3 regions of the Agrobacterium sp. 5Ca50 genome follow, and region 3 is predicted to be linked to each of the others. Evidence: predicted binding sites of a transcription regulator. Region 3 holds the regulator's gene; each other region holds the start of a gene.
The links. The regulator PhoB, encoded in region 3, activates phosphate uptake and scavenging genes when phosphate is short. The targets are predictions, from matches to a motif close to TGTCATNNANCTGTCAT.
Positions count from the first base shown of each region.

Region 1: ACZ5FM_RS18320 (DUF47 domain-containing protein) is a predicted target of PhoB. The motif match lies at 6,447-6,463, and genes of this name have one in related genera.
Region 2: ACZ5FM_RS05775 (LTA synthase family protein) is a predicted target of PhoB. The motif match lies at 8,225-8,241, and genes of this name have one in related genera.

Region 1 is NZ_AP026439.1:129,748-140,493, reverse strand. Features, by position in the region: gene ACZ5FM_RS18350 (sarcosine oxidase subunit beta family protein) at 1-963, opposite strand, end outside; gene ACZ5FM_RS18345 (GlxA family transcriptional regulator) at 1,049-2,095, shown strand; gene ACZ5FM_RS18340 (hypothetical protein) at 2,188-2,415, opposite strand; gene ACZ5FM_RS18335 (carboxylesterase family protein) at 2,846-3,577, shown strand; gene ACZ5FM_RS18330 (DMT family transporter) at 3,810-4,691, shown strand; gene ACZ5FM_RS18325 (inorganic phosphate transporter) at 4,759-5,763, opposite strand; gene ACZ5FM_RS18320 (DUF47 domain-containing protein) at 5,763-6,407, opposite strand; gene ACZ5FM_RS18315 (NUDIX hydrolase) at 6,516-7,031, shown strand; gene ACZ5FM_RS18310 (methyl-accepting chemotaxis protein) at 7,218-9,482, shown strand; gene ACZ5FM_RS18305 (DMT family transporter) at 9,592-10,488, opposite strand.
Region 2 is NZ_AP026438.1:1,210,341-1,221,086, reverse strand. Features, by position in the region: gene ACZ5FM_RS05810 (UDP-2,3-diacylglucosamine diphosphatase) at 1-94, opposite strand, end outside; gene ACZ5FM_RS05805 (NADP-dependent malic enzyme) at 294-2,603, shown strand; gene ACZ5FM_RS05800 (DUF2865 domain-containing protein) at 2,782-3,864, shown strand; gene bluB (5,6-dimethylbenzimidazole synthase) at 3,899-4,585, opposite strand; cobalamin riboswitch at 4,665-4,849, opposite strand; gene ACZ5FM_RS05790 (TolB family protein) at 4,890-5,720, opposite strand; gene ACZ5FM_RS05785 (glyoxalase superfamily protein) at 5,903-6,280, shown strand; gene ACZ5FM_RS05780 (NAD+ synthase) at 6,418-8,097, opposite strand; gene ACZ5FM_RS05775 (LTA synthase family protein) at 8,296-10,263, shown strand; gene ACZ5FM_RS05770 (DUF1003 domain-containing protein) at 10,330-10,746, shown strand, end outside.
Region 3 is NZ_AP026438.1:3,628,247-3,638,992, forward strand. Features, by position in the region: gene pstC (phosphate ABC transporter permease subunit PstC) at 1-862, shown strand, start outside; gene pstA (phosphate ABC transporter permease PstA) at 859-2,184, shown strand; gene pstB (phosphate ABC transporter ATP-binding protein PstB) at 2,201-3,016, shown strand; gene phoU (phosphate signaling complex protein PhoU) at 3,119-3,838, shown strand; gene phoB (phosphate regulon transcriptional regulator PhoB) at 3,869-4,552, shown strand; tRNA gene ACZ5FM_RS17415 (tRNA-Leu) at 4,882-4,968, opposite strand; gene ACZ5FM_RS17420 (ABC transporter substrate-binding protein) at 5,513-7,111, shown strand; gene ACZ5FM_RS17425 (ABC transporter permease subunit) at 7,255-8,259, shown strand; gene ACZ5FM_RS17430 (ABC transporter permease subunit) at 8,275-9,192, shown strand; gene ACZ5FM_RS17435 (ABC transporter ATP-binding protein) at 9,194-10,048, shown strand; gene ACZ5FM_RS17440 (dipeptide ABC transporter ATP-binding protein) at 10,045-10,746, shown strand, end outside.

The DNA of each region.
Region 1 (10,746 bases), on a different replicon from region 3:
AATCGCTGCAATCGTGTGTTCGATCAGCGGCAAACCGCCCCGCTGCGAGTAGGATGTATACTGGTCGGTACCCGAACCGATCACCAGTTCACCCTTATCGGACTGGCTGATATAGGCGTGAACGGCATTCGACATCACGACGCAAGGGAAAATCGGCTTGATCGGCTCAGAGACCAGTGCCTGCAACGGATAACTTTCCAGCGGTAGGCGAACGCCTGCGGTTTCCATGACAACCGATGTATGGCCTGCGGCGGAAACGGCGACCTTCTTGGCCTTGATGAAACCTTTTGCGGTTTCAACGCCGGCAACGGAACCGTCAGCATTACGGCGAATGGCCGTAACCGGGCAATTCTGGATGATGTCGACACCACGCGCTGCTGCACCACGGGCATAACCCCAGGCGACCGCATCATGACGTGCCGTGCCTGCACGCTCCTGCAACGCACCACCGACGACAGGATAACGGGCATTGGGCGAAATGCTCAGCGGAGGGCAATATTCCTTGCATTCCTCGGCGCTCAGCCAGCGGTTATCGACGCCGTTGAGACGGTTGGAATGAATGTGACGCTTGAAGCTCTGCACGTCATGCACCGTATGGGCCAGCATCAGAACACCGCGCCGCGAATACATGACGTTGTAGTTCAGCTCCTGGCTGAGATTTTCCCACAGATCGACGGCGTGGTCGTAAAGCCGCGCACTTTCATCATAGAGGTAATTTGAACGGATGATCGTGGTGTTGCGGCCGGTATTTCCACCGCCAAGCCAACCCTTGTCGATGACAGCGACATTGGTAATGCCGTGCTGACTGGCCAGATAGTAGGCGGCCCCCAGACCATGACCGCCAGCGCCGACGATGATCACGTCATATTCGGCCTTTGGCGCACTGTCGGGCCATTGCTCGTCCCAGTTCTTGTGGCCGGTAAGGGCGTTGCGCAACAGGTTAAAGGCATTAAAGCGCGTCATGAGCGGGCCTGCTGGTTGGAACATCTCGTGATGGAAAATCTACGGAGATTTATTTGGACCCAGCTGGACAATTGCGTCCCTTTGCATGAATATTTGCGCCATGACCCTACAACGCCCCAAGAAACGCCTCAGTGTCGCCTTCCTGCTTGCCAACCGATTTACACTGTCAGCATTTGCAAATTTCGTGGATGTGTTGCGTTTGGCGGCCGATGAGGCAGACCGTTCCAGGCCTATATTGTGCGAATGGTCGGTGCTGTCGGCGACCATGGACAGCGTGCGGTCAAGTTGCGGCGTAAAGGTGCAGCCCGATACCCGTCTCACCCAGGCGAAAGACTATGATTATATCGTCGTCGTGGGCGGGTTGATTGGTGACCAAAGTGCGTTGGATCCGGAAACGCTGCGTTTTCTCCAGTCACGAGCAACCACCGGCCTCCCTGTTGTTGGTCTGTGTACAGGTGTCTTTATCTTGCATGAGGCAGGTCTACTGGATGGTTATCGCTGCTGTGTAAGCTGGTTTCACCATCAGGATTTTCTGGACCGCTTCGATACCGAACAACTGGTTGCAGATCAGATCTTTGTGGTGGATCGCAACCGCCTGACTTGTTCCGGCGGTCACAGTGCTGCGCATCTGGCAGCCTTTTTGGTCGAGCGGCATATCGGTCAGTCGGCGGCGATCAAAAGCCTCAACATCATGATGATCGACAACGCGCTAAGCGGTGAAAAACCTCAACCTGGGCAACAAAGCTCAAGGCGGGCCAATGATCCGCTCGTCAAAAAGTCCATCCTTCGCATGCAGCAGAATATCGAAACCCCAAAGACAGTCGCGGAGATCGGCGAGGATCTGGGCGTTGGACGGCGCAGTCTGGAACGGCGGTTTTTGAGTGATCTAGGCACGACGCCATCAAAGATTTATCTGGAAATTCGCCTTGAGAGAGCGCTCTCGTTGCTTCGCACCACAGAAGAAACCGTCACGCAAATTGCGCTGGCGAGTGGTTTTTGCGATGCTCCACACCTCACTAGGCTTTTGCGGGCCGAACGTGGAATGAGCCCAAGCGAATTTAGAAAAAGCCATCTGAGACAGGGCACTCCAACCGGGGAGCTTGCTGTCGGCGTTTTGGTGCCGCAAACCTAACACTTACACATGTCCCAATAAGACAATTTCGATGTTCTGACTTGCGACACAACGTTTTACTCAGGACGGAAAAACCGCCTGAAATAGATGCTTTAGTGGCGGGCTGTCATATCATTGAGAGCCTTATGGCGGGCCATGGCATCCTGCAGATCTGGCACAGTTCTGTGGCCTTCCCGGAAAAGATTGATGCAAATCTCAGCTGCAATGCTGACATCCGGATCATCTTTTTTCAGCGCGTGATGGCTGCGCCACTCATGCAAAGCAGTATCAATAATTTTTAGTTCAATAGGTCCAAAAGTGGTTTCAAAAAACGATGGCATTACAAATGTGACCTCCACAACGGAAAGCGATGTAGGAGTCAGGTTTGATAATTCAAGACAGCCGATGGCAAATGTATTTGCTCAACCCCCCAGCCAAATTATCAATAATGTCGGGGATCGTTGCGGCACGCCTGACAATTGCTATCCGGTCAAAACGCCGGGGAAGTCCATGTCGTGAGCGTGCCGCGCGATGTGTAAAAGAAAACGGCTGAAGCCTTATCCAGTTCCCAAATTGGCGCCTTGGACGCAAAATAGTGAGAGTGGGCAACAACGATAATATGTGTTTCGCGCCCTTATCTGCAACTTCGCTACTCTTTAAGACGTTGGTGCCTCAAACTGTCATCACCCTTCATTGGCCATGAAACTTTCTTTGTCAGACGTGGGGCATGACCATGACGAACCCCGAAACCGTTAAAGAGGAGATACACGGATGAAAAAGGGATTTTTGTCTGCTGTTTTGTGCGCAGCACTGACAGCAAGCACGTTCGGAGCAGCACTGGCCGATCAGGTTGCCATGACATCAACGGCAACTATCAAGAATGACCTCAATTATCTGATTTACACGCCGGAGGGTTATGAAACCTCAAGCGAAACATATCCTCTCGTTGTCTGGCTTCACGGCGGCGACCAAGGCGGCAGCGATATTGAAAAAGTCAAATCGAGCGGGCTTCCGAAGCTGATCGCAGATGGCAAGCAGTTTCCGTTTCTGGTTTTTTCACCTCAAAACCCGAGTGAGGAGCTGCTTTATCCTATCGAGAAAGTAAAATCAGCGCTTGATGAAGTTATTGCAAAACACCGTGTCGATCCATCCCGTATCTATGTTGTAGGGTATAGCCGTGGCGGCTTTGGAGCCTGGGCCTTGGCTGAGCAATATCCTGAAACCTTTGCTGCGTTTGCGCCGATAGCGGGCGGCGGCAATCGCCACTACCTCAACAGAACCAACGAAAAAGCGACATTCTGGGTCTTTCATGGCGCCAATGACGACGTGATCCCTTTGTCGGATTCCGTCATCCTGTATGAACGTCTCAAGACTTTGAAACGGGACGCCAAACTGACGGTGTTTGAAGGTGTCGATCACTCAGGCGTTGAGCTGGCTGCCTTGAACGATCCCGAACTATGGGACTGGCTTTTGAAACAACGGCTGCAAACCACCCCACAATAACCACTTTAAGCGCCCGGATCAGCCGTTGGTTGTCCGGGCGTTTCTGTGTCTGAATTGACGCCTGAAATCTGCACAAAATCAGCCTGCGTACCAACGGTATAGTATCAGGCAAAACCAAAACTCCTCTTCTTGCAGGGTACCAACATTTGCCATCATAATTTTCAAGCAATGTCTTGTTTTCGGGTATAGAAGATATGCTTTCCACCACGAGAACAGGCTCAAGGCAGCAGAAATGAACAGTAAAGCATCGGGCTACGTCTACGTATTGCTCGCCGTCACGATATTCGCCGGTCAGGATGCTTTTTCGAAGCTGCTTGGAGAAAAATACCCGCCAATCATGGTGACCATGATCCGGTTCTGGGCATTCGCCGTTTTTGTGACAATTCTGGCGGCCGCTGCACCTGGTGGCCTGCGGGCATCGCTCACCACCAAACGGCCGTTTCTGCAGATCATTCGTGGTTTGCTGCTGGTTAGCGAAGTGGTTATTGTTGTTATTGCCTTTACGACTGCAGGCCTCGCCATGAGCCAGGCAATCATGCAGTCCACTCCCCTCATCGTCACGGTTCTATCCATTCCGCTGCTTGGTGAGCAGGTTGGCTGGAAAAGAGGTTTGGCCGTTCTTGTCGGTCTGATCGGAGTTCTCGTTATCCTCAACCCTGTGAATGTCGATTTTGACGTTCGACTGCTCATTCCGCTCGGCGCCAGCCTGATGTACGCACTCTACAACGTCGCAACCCGTGCCGTCGGGCATCACGACAGCGCCACCACGAGCGTTTTTTATGCGGGCATTGTGGGCGCGATCGCGGCCTCCATCATTGGTCCCTTCTACTGGACACCCATTGCCCCAAGCGACTGGCTGCCGATGGCCGCTCTCTGCATCTGCGGTGCGATAAGCCACTATTTCCTGATCAAGGCGTATTCACTGCTGACAGCGGTCGAGGTGCAGCCCCTGACTTATTTCCAGCTGGTGCTCAGCGTCGCAGTTGCTACCCTGTTCTTCGGTGAAACCATCACATTGAACATGGTGTTTGGCGCAGTGATTGTGGTGGGAGCCGGCCTGTTCACGGTCTGGCGAGAATATCGCCGCTCCAAGGTCATCACGGAGATCATCTGAACCATCACGTCAGATGAGCCGCTGACAAGAGGAAACTCCGGCTAACAATCAAGCCGGAGCCATTATTTTATCCAAACAGCGAAACCAGCTTGAAGGTCGCGTAGGAAATCAGCGCCGCTGCTGGCATGGTAACAATCCAGGCAATGACGATATTGCCCGCCAATCCCCAGCGCACCGCCGACATACGACGGGCTGCACCAACACCGATGATAGCGCCAGTGATCGTGTGGGTGGTCGAAACTGGAATGCCGAGCCACGTCGCGGCAAACAGCGTCAATGCGCCTCCGGTTTCCGCGCAGAATCCCTGCATTGGATTAAGACGAGTGATCTTCGATCCCATCGTGTGAACGATGCGCCAGCCACCAAACAATGTGCCGAGCGCCATCGCCGACTGGCAGGTAATCACTACCCAAAAAGGAACGTAAAACTCAGAGCCGAGATAGCCTTGGCTGAACAAAAGGACCGCGATGATACCCATGGTCTTTTGAGCATCGTTACCGCCGTGACCGAGTGAATAAAGCGATGCCGAAATGAACTGCATGATACGGAAGGTACGATCAACCGCAAACGGCGTCTGGCGCACGAAGATCCAGGACACCGCCAGCACCAGAACCAGGGCCAGAAAGAAGCCGATTGCCGGCGACATAAAAATCGCGCCAGCGGTTTTCAGGAAGCCGCTCCAGACGATTGAGGAAACGCCGACCTTGGCAATGCCAGCACCGATCAAGCCACCGACCAGAGCGTGCGACGAGCTCGATGGAATGCCAAAAATCCAGGTAATGATGTTCCAGACGATCGCCCCGATCAATGCGGCGAAGATCACCGCAGGCGACACGATACCGGGGTCGATGATACCGGTTCCAAGTGTTTCAGCCACATGCAGGCCAAAGAACAGAAAGGCAATGAAGTTGAAAAATGCAGCCCAGGCTACCGCATATTGCGGGCGCAAAACGCGCGTCGAGACGATCGTTGCGATCGAATTGGCCGCGTCATGCAGCCCGTTGAGAAAGTCGAAAAACAGCGCGATGCCGATCAGGGCCGCCAAAAGCGGAAAAGCGAGTGTTGCGTCCATCAGACGTTCTCAATCACAATGCCGCTGACTTCATTGGCGACATCTTCGAACCTGTCGACAACCTTTTCCAGTTCGCCATAGATTTCGCTGCCAATCATGTAGGCCATCGCGTTGCCAGTCGCGCCGTGGCGCAGGAACAGGTCTTTCAGACCCTGATCGTGCAGGTCATCCGAACGACCTTCGACACGCGTAACGTCCTCGGCAATTGCGCTGAGTCGCTGGGCATTGGCGCCAACCTTGTCGAGAAGTGGAATGGCCGCTGCGACAAGATGTGCAGCCCGCACGATTTCTTCACCCATTTGGCGCATCAGCGGATCGAAGCTTCTCTGCTCAAACAGGCGGATGGTCTTTACCGTTTTGTGCATCATGTCGATCGCGTCATCCATCGACTGAATGAGATCCTTAATGTCACCACGGTCAAAGGGTGTGATGAAGCTGCGACGAACCGCAAGGAGAACGTCACGGGTGATATTGTCGGCGCGATCTTCAAGCTCAACGATACGTTCGCAATTGGCTTCAAGGTCTATGCCATTCAGAAGATTCCGCAAGGCTTCTGCGGCCTCCACGACCGTTCGCGCATGTTCATTGAACATATCGAAGAACTTGTCTTCGCGCGGCATCATTTTCCGGAAGATACTCATCATGACTTCTATTCCTTGCCTTCAGGCTGATCGCTGTTGCGCTGTCATAAAACTGTCATAAATGCAACTGGACGATTGAAGCTTGGCTAAAAATCAGCGATTTATCTTTGGATGAAAGCCCCAAAACCGGACCGTAAGAGGTCGCCTCCCAAATCAAGCAGTTTGCTGCAACAATTAGCATCGATGCCGGACAAGCTGTTCACTGGCGGGTTTCGAACGCAATATGGCGCGTTGTGTTTTCGGCGGTTAGCCGAGCAAGATGACATTCAGATCCTGCTGGTCACAACGAGAGGCACGGGGCGATGGGTCATTCCCAAGGGCTGGCCGATGAAAAAGAAAAAGCCCTATCAGGCTGCAGAAATCGAGGCCTGGGAAGAAGCGGGCATTCGTGGCCGTGCCAGAAAGAAACCGGTTGGTCGATACACATACCTCAAATGGCTGGATGACGGCGATGTCGCACCCTGCGTGGTTGAGGTTTTTCAAGTCGAGGCCACCGATGCCGTCGCCGACTTCAAGGAACGAGGGCAGCGCGAGGTCGCATGGTTTTCTCCCGACGAAGCCGCGCGCCGTGTCCGTGAAGTAGAGCTCAAGTCGCTGCTGGTCGAATTTCGGCCAAAAGGAAAGTAACAGCGAAAGTGCAGGCAGACGCGGCTGAAATCGAAACTTAGCTGACGAAGCAAAACACCCCCACACCTCCCCGAAATGCCAAGCGGCATCGAAAATAAATAGTAATAAATCATCACGATTTTTATTAAAAATTGAAGCTTTAGGCACATAGTCCCGAGGAGAGATATTTCGCGGAGGGGGACCGAAATGAATGCGAAAGCCGTAACAAAACCACTTTGGATCAAAATCACGGGCTACGGCTTTGCCGCTGTGCTTTTTGCCAGTGCTGCCATCGGTGGACTGGCCTGGTATCGTCAGGCGGATATGAATGACAAGGCGCTTGATAGCAAGGCAGCAAGTGATCTTCAGGTTATCCAGACCGATATGGCAGCCATTCAACGCTCTGCTTCGGCGATGGCTTTGGCCTTTGCGGGTGAACCTGATATTGCAGGCCTGGTTCACGCAAATGACCGCCAGCAACTTCTGGACAAATTTTCCAAGAACATCAAAGAAATCGCACAGGTCGGCGGGTTGCAGAACTTTACCGTTGCCGACGCCAAGGGTAACGTCATTGCGCGCGCCCATGCGCCTGAAAAATTCGGTGACAACTATCTGAACCGCCGCAAGACGGTCGCCTCGACAATCTCGACCGGCAAGGTTTCCGCCGGTATCGAGCCCGGTCGTACCGGCATTGGCATTTATGCCGTCGCACCTGTTCTTGTCGACGGCAAGGTTGTCGGTGTCGTTGATATCGGAACCGAACTTTCCAACGCCTATTTCACACCGCTTGCCCAAAGACTTGGCGCAGAGATCGCCGTCAACGTCATGTCCGAAGGCAAGCTGGTCAACCAGTCATCGACCGAAGACGGTAAGACGCTTCTGCCTATGGAAACGGTGCAGGCTGCATTTGATGGTAAAGCCATCTTCGAACCGTTGGTGCTCGACGGTCGCGACATACTGGTCAAGGCAGTACCTTTCAATTCCTTCTCTGGGGAAAAGATCGGCGTCTTTGAAATTGGCACCGATGCAACGGATATGCTGGCGCAGGCCCGCACCGCATTGTGGACCATGATCGGCGTGACCATTGTGACGTCGCTGCTTGCACTTGCGGCGTTCTTTATGTTTGCAAAATCACTTGGTGATGCAATCGGTCGCCTGACTGGGACTATGTCACGTCTTGCGGCTGGCGATCTCTCGGTTACCATCGAAGGCGAAGGCCGCTCTGACGAGACCGGTGCCATGGCGCGCGCCGTTCAGGTCTTCAAGGACAATGCCCTCAAGACACAGGAACTTGAACGTCAGGCCGACGAGCAGCGCAATCTGACCGAAGAGCAGCGCCGCAAAAATACCGAGGAAGAGCGTCAACGCGCCGAGGCCATGGCTGAAGCGACCAACGGCCTTGCTGCCGGTCTTAAACATCTGTCATCCGGCGACCTGACCTATCAACTTGATCGTCCGTTTGCGGCAGACTTCGAAAACCTGCGTGCAGACTTCAACGCAACGGCCGAACAGCTGCGCAACACGCTTCAATCTGTTGCGCACTCGACCAGCTCTATCGATAGCGGCTCGCGCGAAATCAGCCAGAGTGCCGACGACCTGTCGAAGCGGACTGAACAGCAGGCGGCATCACTGGAAGAGACCGCAGCGGCGCTCGACCAAATCACGGTCAATGTCACCAACTCTTCCAAACGCGCCGAAGAGGCTCGTACGGTCGCGATCCAGGCAAACGAGAGCGCACGCCTTTCCGGGGCCGTTGTTGCCAACGCCGTACAGGCGATGGGACGGATCGAGGAGTCCTCCGGCCAGATTTCCAGTATCATCGGTGTGATCGATGAAATTGCCTTCCAGACCAACCTTCTCGCCCTGAATGCCGGCGTTGAAGCCGCCAGAGCAGGCGAGGCTGGCAAGGGCTTTGCGGTCGTTGCACAGGAAGTGCGGGAGCTGGCCCAGCGCTCAGCGCAGGCTGCCAAGGAAATCAAAGAACTGATCAGCAAGTCGTCTGTCGAAGTTGGCAGCGGTGTCAAACTGGTCAGCGAAACCGGAGAAGCTCTTCGTACCATTGAATCCTACATCGTCACCATCAATCAGCATATGGATTCGATTGCGACATCGTCGCGCGAACAGTCTGTTGGATTGGCGGAAGTCAACACGGCCGTCAACCAAATGGACCAGGTAACGCAGCAGAACGCGGCGATGGTGGAAGAAGCCAATGCCGCCGGTGCTACGCTTGCCACCGAAGCCGGTCGTCTGCGCGAATTGATCAGCCAGTTCCAGCTTGGACATGGTGGCGTTGGCGGCACGAGCAACCAAACTGCAGCCCTGCGCAAGACGGCAGGCCTGATGGCTGCCTCGCCGCGTTCAACCCCTTCCCCGTCACCTGCACGTGGTATGGTTGGCAAAATCGCTCAGGCCTTTAGTGGTCGTTCTGGTGCGGCAACGGCGGCAGCGACCGACAGTTGGGAAGAGTTCTGATCTGAAGGTTTAAAACGTTGAACAAGCAAAGGCGGGAATGGAGATCATTCCCGCCTTATTCATATCCGGACACCACGGGTATGCTGATCGCGAGATACGGGCTCCGCAATTAGACAGCAGCGCGACCTTCTGCCAGACGAATGGACCGCCGCTCCCATGCGACAAGAACAAGGCTTGAGGCAACGATTACAAAGGCACCGACAAAAACATTGGTCGCGAGGATTTCGGCCCAGATCAGATAGCCGTACACGAAAGCCCAGATGAGACCGGTATACTCCACCGGCGCCAAGGCAGACGCCGGCGCATGGCGGAACCCTTCGTAAAGCAGGTATTGACCTATTGTCGCGACAAGACCCAGACCGATCATCAAGGACCAACCGAGCATGTCAGGCGTTTTCCAGATCCACGGAAATGTCACGGCGCAAGCAAGACCGAACAGCAGGCTCGTCGCCCACATCTGGGTGAGCGTCGTTTCCGTCTTGCTGACAAGGCGAATGAGAATGGTGCTGCAAGCCCAGAAAAAACCGGCAAGGATACACATCAGCGCCGGAATGACGTGGGGTGAATGGGTCGGATTTGCCGCGATCACCATGCCGGCAAACCCGCCAAAACAGGCAATCCAGCGACCAATGCCTACCTTTTCCTTCAAGATCGGGATCGACAGGAACACAACCATGATTGGCGCGGAAAAATAGAGCGTCGTCAGCTCCGCCAGCCCCATGACCTTGGCGGAATTATAAAAAAGCAACCAGGCAAACAACATCAAAGCCGCGCGAAGCACCAGCGTCCCACGATATTTACTCTTGAATATCGACGGGTGGCGAAATTGCGCTGCAAGCGTGCCGGTGATCAATACGATGACCAGACTTCGCATGAACAGGATTTGCGGCACTTCATAGGTATCCACCAGCCATTTAACCAGCGCGTCCTGTAAGGCAAAACAGGCGTAGCCGCCAGATGCAAGGGCAATTCCAAGAAGAGTTCTGCTGTCGGGAGCTGCGGTCATTATCTCAATGCTTTTACGATCGTGACGCTATCCGCCCGATATTGTGGTACAAGGCGTTAGAGTGTGGCGCGCTCTGTTGCAACTGCAAAAGCAACTTGCAGGATCCGGTGAGATTTAATTGTGCAAACAACCTTTGTCGTCCTGCGCCTGACACGTCGATTGACGAGACCAAGAATTGCGGCGTTCTAATTTCAAATCGCAAGCACTATCAGATGGATATGCAGACACTTTGGCCGAATGGCTTGGAAAAGCAAATCT
Region 2 (10,746 bases), 1.3 Mb from region 3:
AGTCGGTTTTGGCAGCCTTGGAGCCAAGGTGCACGTCCGAGATAAATAAGGTTCTGAAATGTCTGGTTTCCATTTGCCGGGCCACGGAATTCATCCCCCTGTCTTGGCAATCAAACTACATACTCCAGAACCAGAGTCGTGTTTCAGCATCATGACAAAGGACTATTTTCTGCCGCAAAACCCTCTTCACCCACACTCATTTTGACACGAATCAATCAAATAACGGCTGTACCATGGGGCTGATTGATGTATTCAGAAGCCCAACGAAAACATTTGAAAAAAGCGGTGCAGGAATGAATTCGCAGGATAAAAACAAAACTCAACCAAAACCAGCAAGTGCTGACCTGGACGAACAGGCGCTGTTTTTCCACCGCTATCCGCGCCCCGGCAAACTTGAAATTCAACCGACCAAGCCGCTCGGCAACCAGCGCGACCTGGCACTGGCCTATTCGCCGGGTGTTGCGGCACCTTGCCTTGCCATTCACGAAAACCCGGAAACAGCCGCCGAATATACGGCACGCGCCAATCTGGTGGCGGTTATCTCCAACGGCACGGCTGTTCTTGGCCTCGGCAATATCGGTCCGCTGGCCTCCAAGCCAGTGATGGAAGGTAAAGCCGTCCTGTTCAAGAAATTCGCCGGCATCGACGTTTTCGACATCGAAATTGACGCGCCCGGCATCAACGACATGGTCTCGACCATCTCGGCGCTGGAGCCGACCTTTGGCGGCATCAACCTTGAAGACATCAAGGCGCCTGAATGTTTCGAAGTAGAGCGCCAACTGCGCGAAAAGATGAACATTCCTGTCTTCCATGACGACCAGCATGGCACCGCGATCATCGTGGCTGCCGCCGTGATGAACGGTCTGGAACTGGCCGGCAAGTCGCTTGGCAATGTCAAGATCGTCACGTCAGGCGCCGGTGCGGCAGCTCTTGCCTGCCTTAACCTGCTTGTGTCGCTGGGCGCCAAGAAGGAAAACATCTGGGTTCACGACATTGAAGGCCTCGTTTATGACGGCCGCAATACCCTGATGGACGAGTGGAAAGAAATCTACGCCCAGAAGAGCGACAAGCGCGTTCTGGCCGAATCCATCGATGGCGCAGATGTCTTCCTCGGCCTGTCGGCGGCTGGCGTCCTGAAGCCTGAACTTCTCGTACAGATGGCTGAAAAGCCGCTTATTCTGGCGCTTGCCAACCCGAACCCGGAAATCATGCCGGAAGTTGCGCGTGCAGCCCGTCCTGATGCGATGATCTGCACCGGCCGTTCCGACTTCCCGAACCAGGTGAACAACGTTCTCTGCTTCCCATACATTTTCCGCGGCGCGCTGGATTGTGGTGCAACCACTATCAACGAAGAAATGAAGATGGCGGCCGTCAAGGCAATTGCCGAACTGGCGCGTGAAGAAATCTCGGAAGTGGCTGCGAAAGCCTATTCCGGTGACACGCCGCTGTTTGGACCGACCTACCTCATTCCATCGCCATTCGACCCGCGCCTTATCCTGCGCATTGCACCGGCCGTTGCCCGTGCGGCGGCAGCCAGCGGCGTTGCATCGCGTCCGATCACCGATTTCGACGCCTATCTAGACCAGTTGAACCGTTTCGTCTGGCGCTCCGGCTTTGTGATGAAGCCAATCTTTGCCGCTGCGAAATCGGCTGAGAAGAAGCGCATCATCTTCTCGGAAGGTGAAGACGAGCGCGTGCTGCGTGCAGCCCAGGTTCTGCTGGAAGAAGGCACCGGCGTACCGATCCTGATTGGTCGTCCACAGATCATCGAATCCCGCCTCAAGCGTTTCGGTCTGCGCATTCGTCCACATGCGGACTTTGCCGTGGTCAATCCGGAAGACGATCCACGTTACCGCGAATATGTCGATGATTACTTCGCGCTGGTTGGACGCATGGGTATCAACCCGGAAGCTGCCCGCACCATCGTTCGTACCAACACCACCGTTATTGGTGCGCTGTCGGTCAAGCGTGGTGAAGCAGACGCGCTGATCTGCGGTCTTGAAGGCCGTTTTGACCGTCACCTGCGTGACGTCAACCAGATCATTGGCAAGAAAAAGGACGTGCGTGCATTCTCGGGCCTCAGCCTGATCATCTCGCAGCGTGGCGCAACCTTCTTCACCGATACGTTTGTGACCTACAATCCAACCGCAGAAGAAGTTGCTGAAAGCACCATTCTGGCCGCTCAGGAAATCCGCCGCTTTGGTATTACGCCAAAGGCCGCGCTGATCAGCCACTCCAACTTCGGTTCGCGTGATTCGGAAAGCGCCCGCAAGATGCGTGACGCCTTGCAGATCGTTCGTGACACCGCACCAGATCTCGAAGTCGACGGCGAAATGCAGGGTGGTTCTGCCCTGACGGAAAGCCTGCGCAAGCGTGCGATGCCTGACAGCACGTTGTCTGGCGAAGCAAACCTGCTGGTGTTCCCGAACCTTGACGCGGCGAATATTTCGCTCGGTCTGGTCCGCACCATGACGGATGCGCTGCATGTTGGCCCGATCCTGCTCGGCACCGCCCTGCCCGCACATATTCTGTCGCCAACCGTGACATCGCGCGGCGTGGTCAACATGGCAGCCCTGGCTGTCGTGGAAGCCTCGCATCCGTAATGGTGCCCTAAAGCTGCGTTAACGCAGTTTTGAATTGCCGATTGCCGCAACTGCCTCATTTATATGATAACAATCTGATGAATGAGGCGCTTGCGGCATATCTTTTTCCATCCTTTTTGTTTGGATGTCCGCAGACGCGAAGCCGAAAACGCAACCACATCGGAAGCGGAACATACAGGTGACAGCTTTGAAACTGCGCAATTTTACAATGCTGTTTTTGCCGGTATTGATCGGTAGCTTTCCTGCCGTGTCCTTTGCCGCCTCGGTGTGTGATGACCTGCGTCAGGAATTGCGCGCACCGGCCCAGATTATTGGCAACACTGCCGAAGTGCGCCATTTTGCCAGCGCCTTGACCCGCCAGAACATCATCATCCGCAAAATCCGCAATGATCTGAGGGCCTATGGCTGCTCGAGCGGCAGCATTGTCGTTTACGGTGGTGAAAATGCCCAGCTGTGCGACCAGATTGAAGATGCGCTTTATGACGCCGAGGCGGAGCGTGACGAACTGCTTGTCAGCCGCGACCAGATGATAGCGCAGCAACGTAATCGCGGCGTTGACCGCGACCGTGTCATGGCAGCACTTGATGCCAATGGCTGCTTTGACGAGCGCCCGCAGTCTGCGGCCGCTAGCCCGAATGATCAGACCCAGGAATTTGCCCCACCCGGCATGATCGAGGTGGACCCGAACCGCCAGCCGGTGTTCACACCGCCAATGCAGGGCGGCCTTAGAACCCTGTGCGTACGCACGTGCGACGGCGCGTTCTTCCCGATTTCGTCCAATGCCTCACCGCTTGATTTTCGCCGTCAGGCCGCGACCTGTGAGCAAATGTGCCCCGGTTCTGAGACCGAGCTTTATTACCACTCCCTGCAAGGTCAGGAGAGTGCGGACATGGTTTCTGCCGAGACCGGCAAACCATACAAGGATCTGCCGACCGCCTTTGCCTATCGCAACACGTCAGCAGACACCCGCTCGCCGTCCTGCGGCTGCAACATGGCGTCTTATTTCGACCAGATGAAAAAACAGGAAGAGGCCAACCAGTCAAAACCCGCAGAACCCTATTCCGGCGTTACCGATATCAAGACGCCGAATGGCGAAAAGAAGCAGGCAGAACAACCGGTTGCCGCAGCTCCTGCCGAGCGCGACTATGATCCCAAAGATAGCAAAGTTCGGGTCGTCGGACCACAATTTCTGCCCGAGGAAACCAGCCGGATCGATCTGCACAATCCGGCTCTGCAAGGTGCACAACCGCAGCAGCAGTGATGCACGACGCCTTTCCTCACACGCGCCAATAGATTTAGCGACGGCCCCACCGATCGTGGAACACCAGATCTTCCAGCGGCAGTCTTTTGGCCCAGCCCTTCACGGCCAGTTCCGGCTCTCGGTAGAGTTCGGTCACAAAACCCAGACATAACCAGGCAACGATTTCGATATGGTCGGGTATGCCGAGAATGCGGCGTATGTCTGCATCATGGAAGATACTGACCCAACCGACGCCCACCCCTTCGGCACGGGCTGCAAGCCATAGGTTTTGGATGGCGCAGACCGTGGAATAGACATCCATACGTGGATTGTGGGTGCGTCCCAGAACAACAGTGCCACCACGGGTCGGATCGCAGGTCACGCAGATGCTGAGGGGCGCGGTTCGAATGCCCTCGAGCTTGAGGCTACGATAAAGGCTCTGCCTGTCATCTTCGAACAGCAGCGCCGCCTCCTCACTGGCACGGGCGAAAGCCTGCCAGGCGGCATCACGCACCGTCTGATCCCTGATCAGTGTGAAGTTCCACGGCTGCATGAAACCGACCGAGGGCGCGGCGTGAGCGGCAGCCAGCAGCCGCTGCACCAGATCATCCGGCAATGGATGGCTTTCAAACTCATTGCGCACATCACGGCGCGTCTCAATGGCCCGGTAAACGGCTGCCTTGTCATCACAGGAAAAAGCCCCGGCCGCGTGGCGGGCTTCAGAAAACGGATCGTCCTGCATCGTTAATCCCCAACAATGCCTATCGCCGGCAGATCCCGCAGAACCCACCAGGCAAACAACCATCCCGCCGTCCATACGGGCTGGTCTATGATGTCGGGCCGGTCTTCTGGCTTGGCATCGTCCTTCCGCTGCCGCCTTCCCGGAACATCCAGTGGCGATTGGTGCAGCAGATGTCCGCCTTACAGCGTTGGGCACGCTCCGGTCTTGCACCGGATTCCCGATTCTCCCGCACGTCGTGCAGGCACCTGACGGCAGTGCTTATGTCCGCTACATCGCGCAAATGCAAGCACGCGTGCATGTGGCGTCAGGTCGCCGGGAAATACCTGACATAGGCGAACTCATCGCCATCAGGAGACCAGTTGGGCGAGTTCATGGTGCCCTGCCCGCCAAACAGTTCAAACAGCGTCTCGACATTGCCGCCATCGGTATCCATCAACCGCACCCGCACATCGAGGTCACGGGGATGGTCAAAGACATCGGCGTCGTAGGACACGAACACCACCTTGTCGCCTGATGGCGACGGATGTGGAAACCAGTCTCCAAAATTACTGTCGGTTACGCGCTCGACGGATGAGCCATCAGTATTCACACGCCATATCTGCATCAGCCCGGTGCGGCTGGAATTGAAATAGATCCACTGGCCATCGGCGGAGTAATCCGGCCCGTCATTACGGCCCTCACCATGCGTAAGACGTGATTCAACTTCGCTCTCTATGTCCATGGAATATATATCAAAAACCTGATCACGAATGCCGCAGTAAGTGAATGATTTTCCATCCGGTGACCAGCCATGCCAATAGGATGGCAAATTGTGCGTCATCAGCCTTGGCGTGCCGCCGGACGACGGCAGCAGGTAGATTGCGCTCTTGCCAAACTCCACCTTGTCGGAAATGGCATAAAGCGAACCGTCAGGCGAAATGCCATGGTCGTTATTGCACAGGGTCGCAAAACCGGTGTCCACCTTGAGCGGTGTCGGATCACCCGAAAGCGACAAGCGATAGATCAGCCCATCGGCATTGAGCAGCAGATATTGACCATCCGGCGACCAGTTGGGCGCCTCAAACAGCGCCTCGGTCTGCCAGACCACACGCATCTGACGGGTGCGGATGTTGTAGATTTCGATGGAACTGCGCACGCATCCTCCCGGGATTGCTCATCAACAGGATTGAGCGGACATTTCATTTGCCTCGCCCGACACCTTCACATAATGATCCTAGTGCCGCAGGCACCGTCCTGCAAATTCAAATAAGGAGAACAGCAGCGTTTCGGCACCGTCCGTTTACCCTGCCCCGTTTCTCCCAGGTTCGAGGTTCTGCGATGAATTCCATCGCCGATCAAGGCATCCGTATTGGCCGGATTGCCGCCATGCTTCCCGTCAAGGACATTCAAAAGGCCCATGACTTCTATGTCGGTGTTCTCGGCTTCACCAAGGTCTTTGAAAACGGCAATCCCGTCGGTTTCATGATCCTGAAACAGGGCAATGCCGAGCTGCATCTGATCCTGCAGCCGTCACACAAGGCAGCCCCCTTCAACGTTGCTCACATGATGGTGAGTGACGTCGATGCCCTGCATACGCTGTGCAAACAACATGGCCTGCGCATCATCAAGGGTCTGCAGGACAAGGATTACGGCCTGCGCGCCTTTGTTTTTGAAGACCCGGATGGCAACCGCATCGATGTCGGTCAGGTGATTTAGGGACGGGAATGATGTCGCGCCGACGCGCTCCGCTGGATCTCTGTGACAAGCATAGAGACGACGAGAGTCGTGTTGCAGCCATACACGGCAACACAGCATACAAAAACGGCGCGGTTTGATCCGCGCCGCTCTTATCTCTACCGATCTCTGAACCGGTTGGTGATCGGGTAACGGCGATCACGCCCGAAGTTCTTCTTGGTAATCTTCACACCCGGCGCAGACTGGCGGCGCTTGTATTCCGCAAGATAAAGCAGATGCTCGATGCGGTGTACGGTCGTGACGTCATGGCCGCGCGCCACAATGTCATCCACCGACATTTCCTGCTCCACCAGGCATTCTAGGATATCATCCAGCACCGGATATGGTGGCAGTGAATCCTGGTCAGTCTGGTTTGGACGCAGTTCGGCCGATGGCGCCTTGGAAAGGATGTTCGCCGGTATCACCTCACCGGACGGACCAAGCGCGGTTGGCGGCACATGTTCGTTACGCCATTTCGAAATGGCGTAGACCTGCATCTTGTAGAGGTCCTTGATCGGGTTGAAGCCGCCATTCATGTCGCCATAAAGCGTGGCGTAGCCCACCGACATCTCGGACTTGTTGCCGGTCGTCACCACCATGGAGCCAAACTTGTTGGACACCGCCATCAGGATGGTGCCACGCGTGCGGCTTTGCAGGTTTTCTTCGGTAATGCCCTCTTCGGTGCCCTCAAACAGTTCGGCAAGCGACGACAGGAAACCTTCCACCGGTTCGACAATCGGCACAATGTCGTAACGGCAGCCCAGCGCCTTGGCGCAATCGGCAGCGTCTTTCAGCGATTCATCCGACGTATAGCGGTATGGCAGCATGATGCAGCGAACACGCTCTTCACCCAGCGCATCGACCGCAATCGCTGCGCAAATGGCGGAATCGATACCACCGGACAGGCCAAGCACGACGCTCTTGAAGCCGTTCTTGTTGACGTAGTCGCGGAAGCCCAACAGGCAGGCGCGGTAATCCGCTTCCTCGCCCTCGGGGATTTTCGACATCGGGCCGCTGTGGCAGTGCCAGCCGTTTTCGGTGCGCTTCCAGTCGGTGACGGCAAGTGTCGCCTCAAACTGGCTCATCTGAAATGCCAGACTCTTGTCGGCATTCAGTGCAAAACTTGCGCCGTCGAATACCAATTCGTCCTGCCCGCCAAGCTGGTTTGCAAAAATCAGCGGCAGGTTGGTTTCTATAACTTGGCGCAGCGCCACCTGATGGCGCACTTCCACCTTTCCGCGATAGTAGGGCGAACCGTTGGGCACCAGCAGCAATTCAGCACCGGTTTCGGCCAGCGTTTCGCACACGCCCATGTCGTTCCAGATTTCTTCGCAAATCGGGATACCGAGCCTGACACCACGGAAATTGACGGGACCGGGCATTTCGCCGGCCACGAATACACGCTTTTCGTCAAACTCGCCGTAGTTCGGTAGGTCGATCTTGTCGCGCAGCATCAATATCTTGCCGCCGTCCAGCACGGCGACCGAGTTGTGGCGGCCAAGTTCACCCTGTCTGGGGAAACCGACAATGACGCCGGGACCGCCATCGGCGGTGTCTGCCGCCAGATCTTCAACCGCCTTCAGGCAGGCGTTGAGAAACGCCGGCTTCAAGACCAGATCTTCCGGCGGATAACCTGAAATAAACAGCTCGGTCAGAAGCAGAAGGTCGGCACCCTGGTTGGCCGCATCTGCCCTTGCCTCACGCGCCTTGGCGAGGTTGCCCGCCACGTCGCCAACCGTTGGATTGAACTGCCCGATAGCAATTCGAAGAGTATTCGGTGTGGTGTGTAAGTCGCTCATACATAACCATTTAACGTGTGGCGTCTTACTCCGCAATCAGTGATGAGAAGCACAGGCGCGGTCACGTAAATTTCATCCCGAAACACTGTGCATTTTCAACAGTTCATGTCGCGTTCATGAAACTTATGTGACAGTTACATGACAAATTGACGACAGATCTTTTCATGATTCTGTGACCATACCGCCGGAGTGACGACATTGAGTAAATCGGTTCCCGAGATCGAGGAAACCGAGAGGGCTGCTTTTGCCCTTTCAACAAGAAGTATCAAGCGCATAACGATGCTGCTGGGCGAAGCGGTTTTCGTGGTGAATACGCTGCTTGGCGCGCTGCTTCTGGTCGTTCTCCTGGAATGGATTGCCCGCGGCACGCTGACCGATGTCGGCACATTTTTGACCTCGACCGCACGGCCCGGCATGACCACGGTTGCTGCGGTCTTTTTGGCGATGATTGCCCTCGACGCGCTGTTTGGCCGCCACTACCAGTCGTTTATCATTGCGGTACCGGCACTGCTCATCCCGGCCCTCATTTCCAGCCAGAAGCAGTTCTACCTCTCTGACCCGCTCTACCCCTCCGACATGCTGTTTGGCCGGCAGATTTTCCAGTTGCTGCCCGCCATGTTGCAGGCACGGCCGCTGGCAGCGGTCGGTGTGTTTGCCGGTCTGGCCATTGCCATTGTTGCCATCGTTTTTGCAGCCCGCTTCATCTACAAGGCGTCGCCTGCGCTGCCACTCACCGGCCGTCTGTGGCGCCTGGCGCTTGCCGTTCCGGTTCTGGCCGGTCTCGGTTCCCTGATGGAATATTCGCAATATTCCTGGATCCGCGATCGCCTGAACATTATTCCGATGATGTGGGACCAGAAGGAAAACTATCGCCATAACGGTTTTGTCATGGCCTTTACCTTCAACATTCCGATGGCCAATGTCTCGGCACCAGACACCTATAATGCTGACAATATTGCCGATATCTATGCCGACGGTTCGGCCTTTGCCATCAATAACAGCAAAAGACCTGACGTTATCGTCATCATGAACGAGTCGCTGTGGGATCCGCGCAAGCTCTCCAACGTCTCGCTGACGCCAGACCCGATGCCGACCATTCGCGCCACCCAGTCCGGCAATGTGTTTTCGCCGGAATTTGGCGGCATGACGGCCAATGTGGAATTTGAAGCGCTGACCGGCTTCTCCAACGCCTTCCTGCCCTATGGCAGTATTCCATACCAGCAATATATACGTGGGCCTGTTCCTTCGCTGGCGACCTTCTTCCGCGCTGAGGGTTATTCGGCCATTGCCATGCACCCGTTCCAGGAATGGTTCTGGAACCGCAAGGAGGTCTATAAGTCGTTTGGCTTTGAAGAGTTCCGCTCGGAAGAAAACATGCCGACCATGGAAAAGCGCGGCATCTTCGCCTCTGACGAGGCGCTGTTCGAGCAGATCATGAGCACGGCCGATAACGCGCAGAACCCGCTGTTCCTGTTTGCGGTGACGCTGCAGGGCCATGGCCCCTATGAGGCTAACCGTTACGCCAACAATTCCATTCGCGTTGATGGCAAGGGCAATCTTTCGCCCGGTGCCGAAGACGCGCTGGCGACGTATGCGCAAGGCGTGAATGAGTCCGACAAAAGCATTGCGCGCCTGATTGACTGGGCCAAGAAACGCAACCGCGAAACCATCATCGTGACCTTTGGCGATCACCTGCCACCGATGGGTCAGGTCTATGTCGAAAGCGGTTATATGCCGGGCATGGTGGCGACACGCCGTGCACCTCTTGAGGTGATGAAGCGCGAACATGAAACACCTCTGGTAGTGTGGTCGTCCAAGTCAGGTACACGCAAAAACATCGGCTCTATCAGCCCTGCCATGTTGCCGTACCACGTGCTGAAAACTGCCGGCATGGATGATCCTTTCTACACCGGCATGCTTGGCCGTGTGCAGAAGCAATACCCGGTTGTGGACCGTCACATGCTGGTGGATGCCAAGGATAACGGTATTGCCGACTGGTCGATCTCCTCCCAGTCGATACCCGACATCATCAGGGACTACCGTCTGTTGCAATACGACATGATGTTTGGCGAGAAATACGGCAAATCGCGTTTCTTCCCCGGCTTTGACTGGCTGAACAATGCAGATAGCTGGGGCGAAACACGGACAACCGCCGAAAGCAGTTGAACGAACACCCGGCAAACGCTTATCTCTTCGTCAGCCTCCAGCAGGTTCCCATGACGGAGAGATACTGTGTCCCATATTCATGAAGCCATTGTTTCGCGTTTCAAAAGCTCCAAAAAAGACATTGGAGATGTCGAGAAGCGTGTTCTCGAAATCGCGAAAAACCGGGAATTTGTCAGTACGGACACCAATGCGGCCTTCTCAGCCGAAACATCCTTCGGGGAACGTCTGGCCGACTCGATCGCTCGAGTGGGCGGATCATGGGGCTTCATCCTCACCTTTCTCGCCTTCCTGATTGCCTGGGCTGTGATCAACGTCATCGTATTGACCTCGGATGCCTTTGACCCCTACCCCTTCGTGTTCCTCAATCTCATCCTGTCGATGCTGGCGGCCATTCAGGCACCGATCATCATGATGTCGCAAAACCGCCAGACGACCCGTGACCGGTTTGAGGCGGCCAAGGATTATGAGGTCAACCTGAAGGCC
Region 3 (10,746 bases):
CGGCATTATCCTGTCGATGCTGACGGAAGCGATCCAGTTCTTCAATATGGTGCCGGCACATGAGTTCTTCTTTGGAACCGTGTGGGACCCACGTTTTGCGGCTGCTGGTGCAACGGACAGTTCCGGTCAGTTTGGTCTCATCCCACTGTTGATGGGTACGCTGTACATCGGTCTGGTTGCCATGCTCGTGGCCGTACCGGTTGGCCTGTTCTCGGCTATCTACATGGCGGAATACGCTTCGCCGCGTGTTCGCTCGATGGCCAAGCCACTTCTCGAAGTGCTCGCCGGTATCCCAACCATCGTTTACGGCTTTTTCGCCCTGACGACTGTTGGTCCGTTCCTGCGTGACATCTCCACCCAGATCAACGGTCTGGCAACGGGTAACTACACCACCTTCATCCAGGCACAGAGTGTTCTGACCGCTGGTTTCGTTATGGGCATCATGCTCATTCCTTATGTGTCGTCGCTGTCGGACGATATCATCACCGCCGTGCCGCGGGCACTGCGTGACGGTTCGCTCGGCCTTGGTGCAACCCGTTCGGAAACCATCAAGCGCGTTGTTCTGCCAGCTGCCTTGCCGGGTATTGTTGGTGCTATCCTCATGACGGCATCGCGCGCTATCGGTGAAACCATGATCGTTGTTCTGGCCGCCGGTGTTGCCGCGCGCATCCAGTTCAACCCATTTGAACCGATGACGACCGTGACCGTGAAAATCGTCAGCCAGTTGACGGGCGACCTTGAATTTACCTCGCCCCAGACGCTGGTTGCTTTTGCCCTCGGCATTACGCTTTTCACCATCACGCTTTGCCTCAATATCTACGCGCTTTACATCGTGCGCAAATACCGGGAGCAGTATGAATGACCGACGCAGTTTCCTCGCCGGCCTCCACTCCGTCTGCCAAGGCGTCCACAAACCGTCGCGATATCGGTATTAAGCGTCGCTACGCTGCTGAACGCCGGTTCCGTGCCTATGGTGTCGCTGCGATCTCGTTTGGCTTGATTTTTCTCGCGCTGTTGCTGTGGTCGGTGATTGGCAAGGGCTATACCGCCTTCCAGCAGACGATGATCACGGTGCCTGTCGAGTTCTCCGAGCAGGTTATCGACCCGAACAATGAGCGCGCTCAGAATCCGGCAAAGTTGATGACCGCCAACTACCCGATCCTGGCACGCGACGCTGTTGCCAAGGTTCTGGGTATTGCACCTGACAACCGTGCAGACCTGCGCGCTGTCAATGCCATGATCTCCGATAGCGTGCGCACTCAGCTTCGCGATATCGTGACCAAGGATCCGTCGGTTATCGGTACGACCCGCAACGTGTCGCTGCTGGCGGCGGGCGACATCGACTCTGCTTACAAGGGTCAGATCGACCTGTCTGTGGCCGAAGCCAGCCGCAAGGTAAAAGACAATCAGGTTGGCTGGATGAACCAGCTTGCTGAGGCTGGCCAGTTGGCCAAGCACTTCAACACCGGCATCTTCTTCAATGGCGCATCCAGCCGCCCGGAAGCCTCTGGCGTGGGCGTTGCGCTGATCGGCTCCTTCTACATGATGCTGATCGTTCTGGTGCTGTCGCTGCCAATCGGTGTTGCCGCTTCCATCTATCTGGAAGAGTTTGCTCCGAAGAACCGCTTCACCGACCTCATCGAAGTCAACATCAACAATCTCGCGGCCGTTCCGTCCATTGTGTACGGTCTGCTTGGTCTGTCGGTGTTCATCAACTTCATGGGCTTCCCACGTTCGGCATCGATTGTTGGTGGTCTGGTTCTGACCCTGATGACCCTGCCAACCATCATCATTGCTACCCGTGCGGCACTCAAAGCAGTTCCGCCATCTATCCGCGCTGCGGCCCTTGGCCTCGGTGCATCGAAAATGCAGACGATCTTCCATCACGTATTGCCTCTGGCCATGCCGGGTATTCTGACCGGCACGATCATTGGTCTTGCACATGCTCTGGGTGAAACCGCACCGCTGCTTCTCATCGGCATGGTGGCCTTCGTTGCCAACTACCCGACCACACCAATGGACCCTGCTACTGCCTTGCCAGTCCAGATCTACATGTGGGCAAATGAAGCAGAACGCGCTTTCGTAGAGCGTACATCGGGAGCAATCATCATATTGCTTCTGTTCCTGATTGTTATGAATGTAGGCGCAATCCTTCTGCGTCGACGTTTCGAACGGCGCTGGTAAAAGGAGCTTGAAGCAGATGAACATGATGTCGGAAGCAGCAGTTGAAAAGGCGCTGGACAAGAAAATGAATGATGTTTCGCTTAAGATGATCGGCAAGGACGTTTCGGTTTATTACGGAGAGAAGCGCGCGCTTTTCGACGTGAACCTCAACGTTCGCGAAAACACCGTAACTGCGCTGATCGGCCCATCGGGTTGTGGTAAGTCCACATTCCTGCGCACATTGAACCGCATGAATGATACCATCGATGGCTGCCGCGTTACCGGCAAGATCACGCTCGATACGGATGATATCTACGATCCGGCCATCGACGTGGTGGAACTGCGTGCCCGCGTCGGCATGGTGTTCCAGAAGCCAAACCCGTTCCCCAAGACGATCTATGAGAACATCTCTTACGGCCCACGTATTCACGGCCTGGCAAAGTCGCGTGCGGACATGGACCAGATCGTTGAATCCAGCCTTCACAAGGCCGGTCTCTGGAACGAAGTAAAGGATCGCCTGCACGAATCGGGTACCGGTCTTTCCGGTGGTCAGCAGCAACGCCTCTGCATCGCCCGTGCGGTTGCCGTCAGCCCGGAAGTCATCCTGATGGATGAGCCTTGCTCGGCTCTCGACCCGATTGCAACGGCACGTGTGGAAGAACTGATCCACGAACTGCGCACCAACTACACCATTGTCATCGTGACGCACTCGATGCAGCAGGCAGCTCGCGTTTCGCAACGCACGGCGATGTTCCACCTCGGCCATCTTGTCGAAGAAAACGACACTGACAAGATGTTCACCAATCCAGACGACCAGCGCACGCAGGATTACATCATGGGACGCTTCGGCTAATCCTGGAGTAATCGCCCGCTGTTAACGTGAAAGAATTGTGCCGGAGCGACTTGGAGCCATTTAGCTTCGTCTCGCGTCCTTGCAGAAGCCGGAGACTTTGAAATGACATCGACACATTCGCATATCTTGTCTGCTTATGACGATGAGCTGAAATTCCTGACACGCCGCATCTCTGAGATGGGTGGTCTTGCAGAACAAATGTGCGCGGATGCAGTTCGCGCATTGGTCAACTCCGATGCGGCTTTGGCCCAGAAGGTCATTTCAGAAGACGTCGTACTTGACCACGCGGAACGCGAAATTGGTGACAAGGCAATTGTGACCATTGCCAAGCGTCAGCCAATGGCGGCCGACCTGCGCGAAATCATCGGTTCCCTGCGTATTGCAAGCGACCTGGAGCGCGTTGGCGACCTTGGCAAGAACACTGCCAAGCGCGTAATCGCTGTTCAGGGCACGGGCGTACCACGCAAGCTGGCACGCGGCCTGGAGCACCTGTCCGAGCTGGCACTGGTTCAGCTCAAGGAAGTGCTTGATGTTTACGCAACGCGTTCTGCCGAGAAGGCCAATGCCATCCGTGAGCGTGATGAAGAAATCGACGCTATGTATACCTCGCTGTTCCGCGAACTGCTGACATACATGATGGAAGATCCGCGCAACATCACCACCTGCACGCATTTGCTGTTCTGCGCCAAGAACATCGAACGTATCGGTGACCACGCAACCAATATCGCCGAAACCATCTATTACATGGCAACAGGCAGCCAGCTTGAAGGTGATCGTCCGAAGGACGACAGCTCCAACACGCTCGGTGCTGTAACCGAATAATAGATAGACGGACTTGAGCGGAGTACAGCCATGTTGCCGAAGATCGCAGTCGTAGAAGATGAAGAAGCCCTGAGCGTTCTGCTGCGTTACAATCTAGAAGCCGAAGGCTACGAAGTCGACACGATCACCCGTGGAGACGAAGCAGAAATTCGTTTGCAGGAACGGGTTCCTGACCTTCTGTTGCTGGACTGGATGCTGCCGGGTGTTTCCGGCATCGAACTGTGTCGGCGCCTCAGAATGCGGCCTGAAACAGAACGCCTGCCGATTATCATGCTGACGGCGCGTGGTGAAGAAAGCGAACGCGTTCGCGGTCTCGCCACCGGAGCGGATGACTATGTCGTCAAGCCGTTCTCCACGCCAGAGCTGATGGCACGTGTGAAAGCTATGCTGCGCCGTGCGAAGCCCGAGGTGCTGTCTTCGGTGCTAAAATGCGGTGATATCGAGCTTGATCGTGAAACGCACCGCGTTCACCGTAAAAGCCGTGAAGTGCGCCTTGGGCCAACCGAGTTCCGCCTGCTGGAGTTCCTGATGTCCTCACCGGGGCGCGTGTTCTCACGTTCGCAGCTGCTCGACGGTGTCTGGGGGCATGATATCTACGTCGACGAACGCACCGTTGACGTGCATGTAGGACGTCTGCGCAAGGCGCTGAACTTCTCCAATATGCAGGATGTCATTCGCACGGTTCGTGGTGCGGGTTATTCGATGGAAGCTTGATCCGGTCTTTCATCATGTAAAAACATCAAAGGCGCGGCTCATAGTCGCCCTTTTTGTTTCTGGGAGAGCTTTCACTACCCATGAGTTCACAACTCATCGATGCCACCGTTGCTCGATATGAGAACGCGGCATATCCAGTTTGGTGCAAAATTGACCTGAAAATTTGCGGTTTCAGACACGCCCAATCCGACGAACAAAACGATGGTTCGAATTGGTCGAAATCTATCATTTTCAGACAGGCTGTGAGGAGTAACTAGGCCCTAAACGCAAAAAAGCTCCGGAGACCGGAGCTTTTTTGCAGGCTGATTTAGATAACTAAATCAAGAAATTGGTGCCCAGAAGAGGACTCGAACCTCCACACCCTTGCGAGTACCAGCACCTGAAGCTGGCGCGTCTACCAATTCCGCCATCTGGGCGACGGAGAGCGATGTACGGCGAGCAGCGCTCTATGTCAACGGACTTTTTTATTTTTTATGACAAATTGTTTTCAGTCATACGGATTGGCGATTCAACTAATTGAAAATAAATAGTATTTTTACGTGAAAATTTCCGCGCATGGTTTTGCACAGCCTCTAAGCCCTTGTTTTATGCGGATTCTGCGTTTTGCCTGATTTGCCAAGATGCTGGTTTTGCGTGGCACCAATTCCCTCACATATCAGAGCCTTAAATAAGGCTGGCCTGTATCGATACAGGAATCTCTGGTTGTAACAGAATAAATCATATCTTTAGGCAAAAAGGGGGCTTCCGCCTCTGCCTCTCGTGATGCTAAGACAGCTTTTCGGTTACAGCGCCCGTTATTTTGGCAATGGGGGCAGCGAGGCTGGAACAGCAAAACGGAAACTGCCTTGTGAAGCTCTTCCCGTGTTGTGGCTCCGGCATCGGAACAGACTGAAATTACGATAATGACTCAACCATTCCCGTCTGTTGGCACAAACGGGAACATAAAAGTGGGAGCTATACATGAATTCCAAAATTGGCCTCATTGCGGCAGCCTTGCTGTCTGCAACATGCTTCGCCAATGTAGCAAGCGCGAAAACCTTCGTTTACTGCTCCGAAGGTTCTCCAGAAGGTTTTGACCCGGGCCTCTACACCGCCGGCACCACCTTTGACGCCGCTGCACACACTGTTTACAGCCGCCTGCTCGAATTCGAGCCCGGCACAACCAAGCCAGTTGCTGGTCTTGCTGAAAGCTGGGAAGTTTCGGAAGACGGCACGGTTTACACCTTCAAGCTGCGTCCGGGCGTAAAGTTCCAGACAACTGATTTCTTCACGCCAAGCCGTGAACTGAACGCCGATGACGTTGTTTTCTCCATCGAGCGCCAGATCAAGACTGACAACCCATGGCACCAGTATGTTGCTGGTACATCCTGGGAATATGCTGCCGGCATGGGCTTCCCAGAGCTGATCAAGTCGGTTGAAAAAGTCGACGACATGACGGTCAAGATCACCCTGAACCGTCCTGAAGCACCTTTCCTGGCAAACCTTGCGATGCCATTCGCTTCGATCGTTTCGAAGGAATACACCGACAAGCTCGCTGCTGACGGCACCAAGGAACAGCTGAACCAGAAGCCAGTTGGCACCGGTCCGTTCGCATTCGTCGGTTACCAGCAGGATGCCGTTATCCGTTACAAGGCTAACAAGGAATACTGGGGCGGCGCGCCTAAGGTTGACGATCTCGTATTCGCGATCACCACCGACGCTGCTGTTCGTTACCAGAAGCTCAAGGCTGGCGAATGCCACCTGATGCCGTTCCCGAACGCTGCTGACGTACAGTCCATGAAGGCTGATCCAAACCTGCAGGTTATGGAACAGGAAGGCCTGAACGTTGCTTACCTCGCCTACAACACAACGCAGGCTCCGTTTGACAAGGTCGAAGTCCGCAAGGCGCTCAACAAGGCTATCAACAAGCCAGCTATCGTTGATGCAGTGTTCCAGGGCATGGCAACGCCTGCCAAGAACCCGATCCCACCGACAATGTGGTCTTACAACGACAAGATCGAAGATGATTCTTACGATCTCGACGCTGCCAAGAAGATGCTTGAAGAAGCAGGCGTGAAGGACCTCTCCATGAAGGTCTGGGCAATGCCGGTTTCGCGTCCTTACATGCTCAACGCACGTCGCGCTGCTGAAGTTATCCAGGACGACTTCGCAAAGATCGGCGTAAAGGTTGAGATCGTGTCCTACGAATGGGCCGAATACCTCGACCGTTCAAAGGCTAAGGACCGTGACGGCGCTGTATTCCTAGGCTGGACTGGCGACAATGGCGATCCAGACAACTTCCTCGACACACTTCTCGGCTGCGAAGCTGTTGGCGGTAACAACCGTGCGCAGTGGTGCAACAAGGAGTTCAACGATCTGGTGAAGAAGGCCAAGGTTACGACCGATCAGGCTGAGCGCACCAAGCTCTATGAAGAAGCTCAGGTTATCTTCAAGAAGGAAGCTCCTTGGGCAACCATCGACCACTCCCTGTCCATCGTTCCGATGCGTAAGGAAGTCAGCGGCTTCGTTCAGAGCCCGCTGGGTGACTTCACATTCGAAAATGTGGACATCGCTGAGTAAGCTGTCATCGTTAAGCGTGCCGCGTGCCTTTTAATAAAGGCGCGCGGCATTTGCTTTGTGCAGTTCCGACAAATTAAGATGTAGGCAAAATCGCCACACCTACCAACGAACAGGTTCCTGAAGGAACAGATCGAAGGTCTACTATGATTGGCTTCCTTGTACGGCGCATAGCTGTGCTCATCCCGACATTCATCGGGGTTTCTATCGTTGCATTTTTGTTCATTCGCTTGCTTCCGGGTGACCCGGTTGCCCTGCTGTCGGGTGAACGCGTCATGTCCCCAGAGCGCCACGCACAGATCAGTGCTGCGCTCGGCATGGATCGCCCGCTGGTCATCCAGTATCTGGATTACCTTGGCGGCGTCCTCACTGGCGATTTCGGCACATCCATTGTGTCCAAATCGCCTATTCTCGGCCAGTTTCTTGCACTATTCCCGGCAACGGTTGAACTGTCCTTCTGTGCGATCGTGCTGGCTATCGCTATCGGTATTCCGGCCGGCATCATTGCCGCCATCAAGCGTGGTTCTGTCTTCGATCAGGGCCTGATGGGCGTTGCTCTTGTTGGTTACTCCATGCCGATTTTCTGGTGGGGGCTTCTGCTGATCATCCTGTTCTCTGGTATCCTGCAATGGACACCGGTGTCAGGACGCATCTCGCTGATGTTCTTCTTCCCGCCTGTTACCGGCTTCATGCTGATCGACTCGCTGCTATCTGGCCAGAAAGGCGCATTTGCGTCGGCTCTCAGCCACCTGGCGCTGCCATCCATCGTTTTGGCCACCATTCCGCTGGCTGTTATCGCCCGCCAGACACGTTCGGCCATGCTGGAAGTGCTGTCGGAGGATTACGTCCGTACCGCACGCGCCAAGGGCCTGTCGCCCTTCCGCGTTATCGGCATTCACTCGCTTCGTAACGCCATGATCCCTGTCATCACCACCATCGGCCTTCAGGTCGGCGTGATGTTGGCTGGCGCTATCCTCACCGAAACGATCTTCTCCTGGCCGGGCATCGGCAAGTGGATGGTCGATTCGGTCTTCCGCCGTGATTACCCTGTCATTCAGGGTGGTTTGTTGTTGATTGCGGGCATCATCATGATCGTCAACCTTATCGTTGATGTTCTGTATGGCCTCATCAATCCACGTATCCGGCACTAAGAAGGAGAAATTCCCATGGCCGATACCGCCATTTCCAAATCCGCAGAGCCGGTTTCCGCCTCTGCGATGCGTCGCCAGATGCTCAAGGAGTTCTGGTTCTATTTTTCTGAAAACAAGGGTGCCGTCATTGGTCTCTATGTTTTCATTGCTCTGGTTATCGTTGCTGTTTTCGCACCGATCATCGCACCACATTCGCCGTTCCAGCAGTATCGTGATGCTATTCTTGTTCCACCGTCATGGATGGAAGGCGGACGCCTGACATATCTTCTCGGCACAGATCCGGTTGGCCGCGATATTCTGTCCCGCCTGATCTACGGTGCGCAGTATTCGCTGTTCATTGGTGTGTTCGTCACCACGTTGTCGCTCACCAGCGGTATCGTGATCGGTGTCATCGCCGGTTATTACCGTGGTTGGGTCGATACGATGATCATGCGCCTAATGGATATCATCCTGGCGTTTCCATCGTTGCTGCTGGCTCTGGTTCTGGTTGCCATTCTCGGACCAAGCCTGACCAACGGCATGATCGCGATCGCGCTGGTTCTGCAGCCACACTTCGTGCGCTTGACCCGTGCTGCCGTCATGGCGGAAAAGACCCGTGACTACGTCACCGCGTCACGTCTGGCCGGTGCTGGTCCGTTCCGCCTGATGTTCCGCACCATTTTGCCGAACTGCACCGCACCACTGATCGTTCAGGCAACCTTGTCCTTCTCCAACGCCATTCTCGATGCGGCCGCTCTCGGCTTCCTTGGTATGGGCGCTCAGCCTCCTGCACCGGAGTGGGGCACGATGCTCGCCGAAGCACGCGAATTTATTCTGCGCGCATGGTGGGTTGTTACATTCCCTGGTCTTGCCATTCTCATCACCGTTCTTGCCATCAACCTGATGGGCGACGGTTTGCGTGATGCGCTTGACCCGAAACTGAAGAGGTCCTGATATGGCACTTCTGCAAATTGATAATCTCACCGTTGAGTTTGAAACCGCCAATGGCTGGTTCAAGGCTGTTGATGGCGTTTCGATTTCGGTCGATCCGGGTGAAGTTCTCGCCATCGTTGGTGAATCGGGCTCCGGCAAGTCGGTGTCAATGCTGGCTGTCATGGGCCTTTTGCCGTGGACTGCGCGCATCACCGCTGACCGTATGTTGTTTCAGGGCAAGGATATCCAGAAGCTGTCTGCTGCGGAACGCCGCAAGCTGATCGGCAAGGATATTGCCATGATCTTCCAGGAGCCGGTTGCAAGCTTGAACCCTTGCTTCACCGTCGGTTTCCAGATCGAGGAAGTTCTGCGCATTCACCTTGGTCTTGGCCGCAAGGAGCGTCGTGAACGTGCTCTCGAACTGTTCCGGCTGGTTGGCCTGCCTGATCCGGCTGAAAGGCTCAAGCATTACCCGCACCAGATGTCCGGTGGTCAGTGCCAGCGTGTGATGATTGCCATCGCCATTGCCTGCAACCCCAAACTTCTGATTGCTGACGAACCAACAACGGCGCTTGACGTGACCATCCAGAAGCAGATTCTCGATCTGCTGATGTCGCTGCAGGCGCAGAACGGCATGGGTCTGATTATGATCACCCATGACATGGGTGTCGTGGCGGAAACGGCTGACCGCGTGGTCGTGCAGTACAAGGGGCGCAAGATGGAGGAGGCCGACGTGCTGACCCTCTTCGAAAACCCGAAAAGCAACTATACCAAGGCTTTGCTTGCCGCATTGCCGGAAAATGCAACAGGTGACCGGCTGACGACCGTTTCCGCATTTTTCGATGGCGCACCAACGCCTGCGGGAGAAACAGCATGACAGCGAACCAATCCAACAAGACCATGCTGGAAATTCGCAACCTGAAGAGGGATTATGAACTGCCGGGCGGCATGCTCAAAAAAGGCAGAACAATCCATGCCGTGAAAGGTGTGTCCTTTAAGCTGGAAGCCGGCAAAACATTGGCAATCGTCGGTGAATCCGGTTGCGGCAAGTCTACGCTTGCCCGCATGCTGACCTTCATCGACGAGCCGACCTCTGGTGAACTGCTGATCGATGGCAAGACGGTTGATACCCGCCCAGGCCATCTGACGGCGGAAATGCGCCAGAAGGTTCAGATCGTGTTCCAGAACCCATACGGTTCATTGAACCCGCGTCAGAAGATCGGCGATGTTTTGTGTGAGCCTCTGCTCATCAATACAAAGATGTCATCTGCCGAGCGTCGTGAACGTGCAACGGAAATGCTGATCAAGGTCGGTTTGGGTCCGGAACACTACAATCGCTATCCGCACATGTTCTCCGGTGGCCAGCGCCAGCGTATCGCCATTGCGCGTGCCTTGATGCTGAACCCGAAGCTACTTGTGCTGGACGAACCGGTATCGGCGCTCGACCTTTCGGTTCAGGCTCAGGTTCTCAACCTGCTGGCTGACCTGCAGGACGAGTTTGGCCTGACATACGTGTTCATCAGCCACGATCTTTCTGTGGTGAAATACATCGCTGACGAAGTCATGGTGATGTAT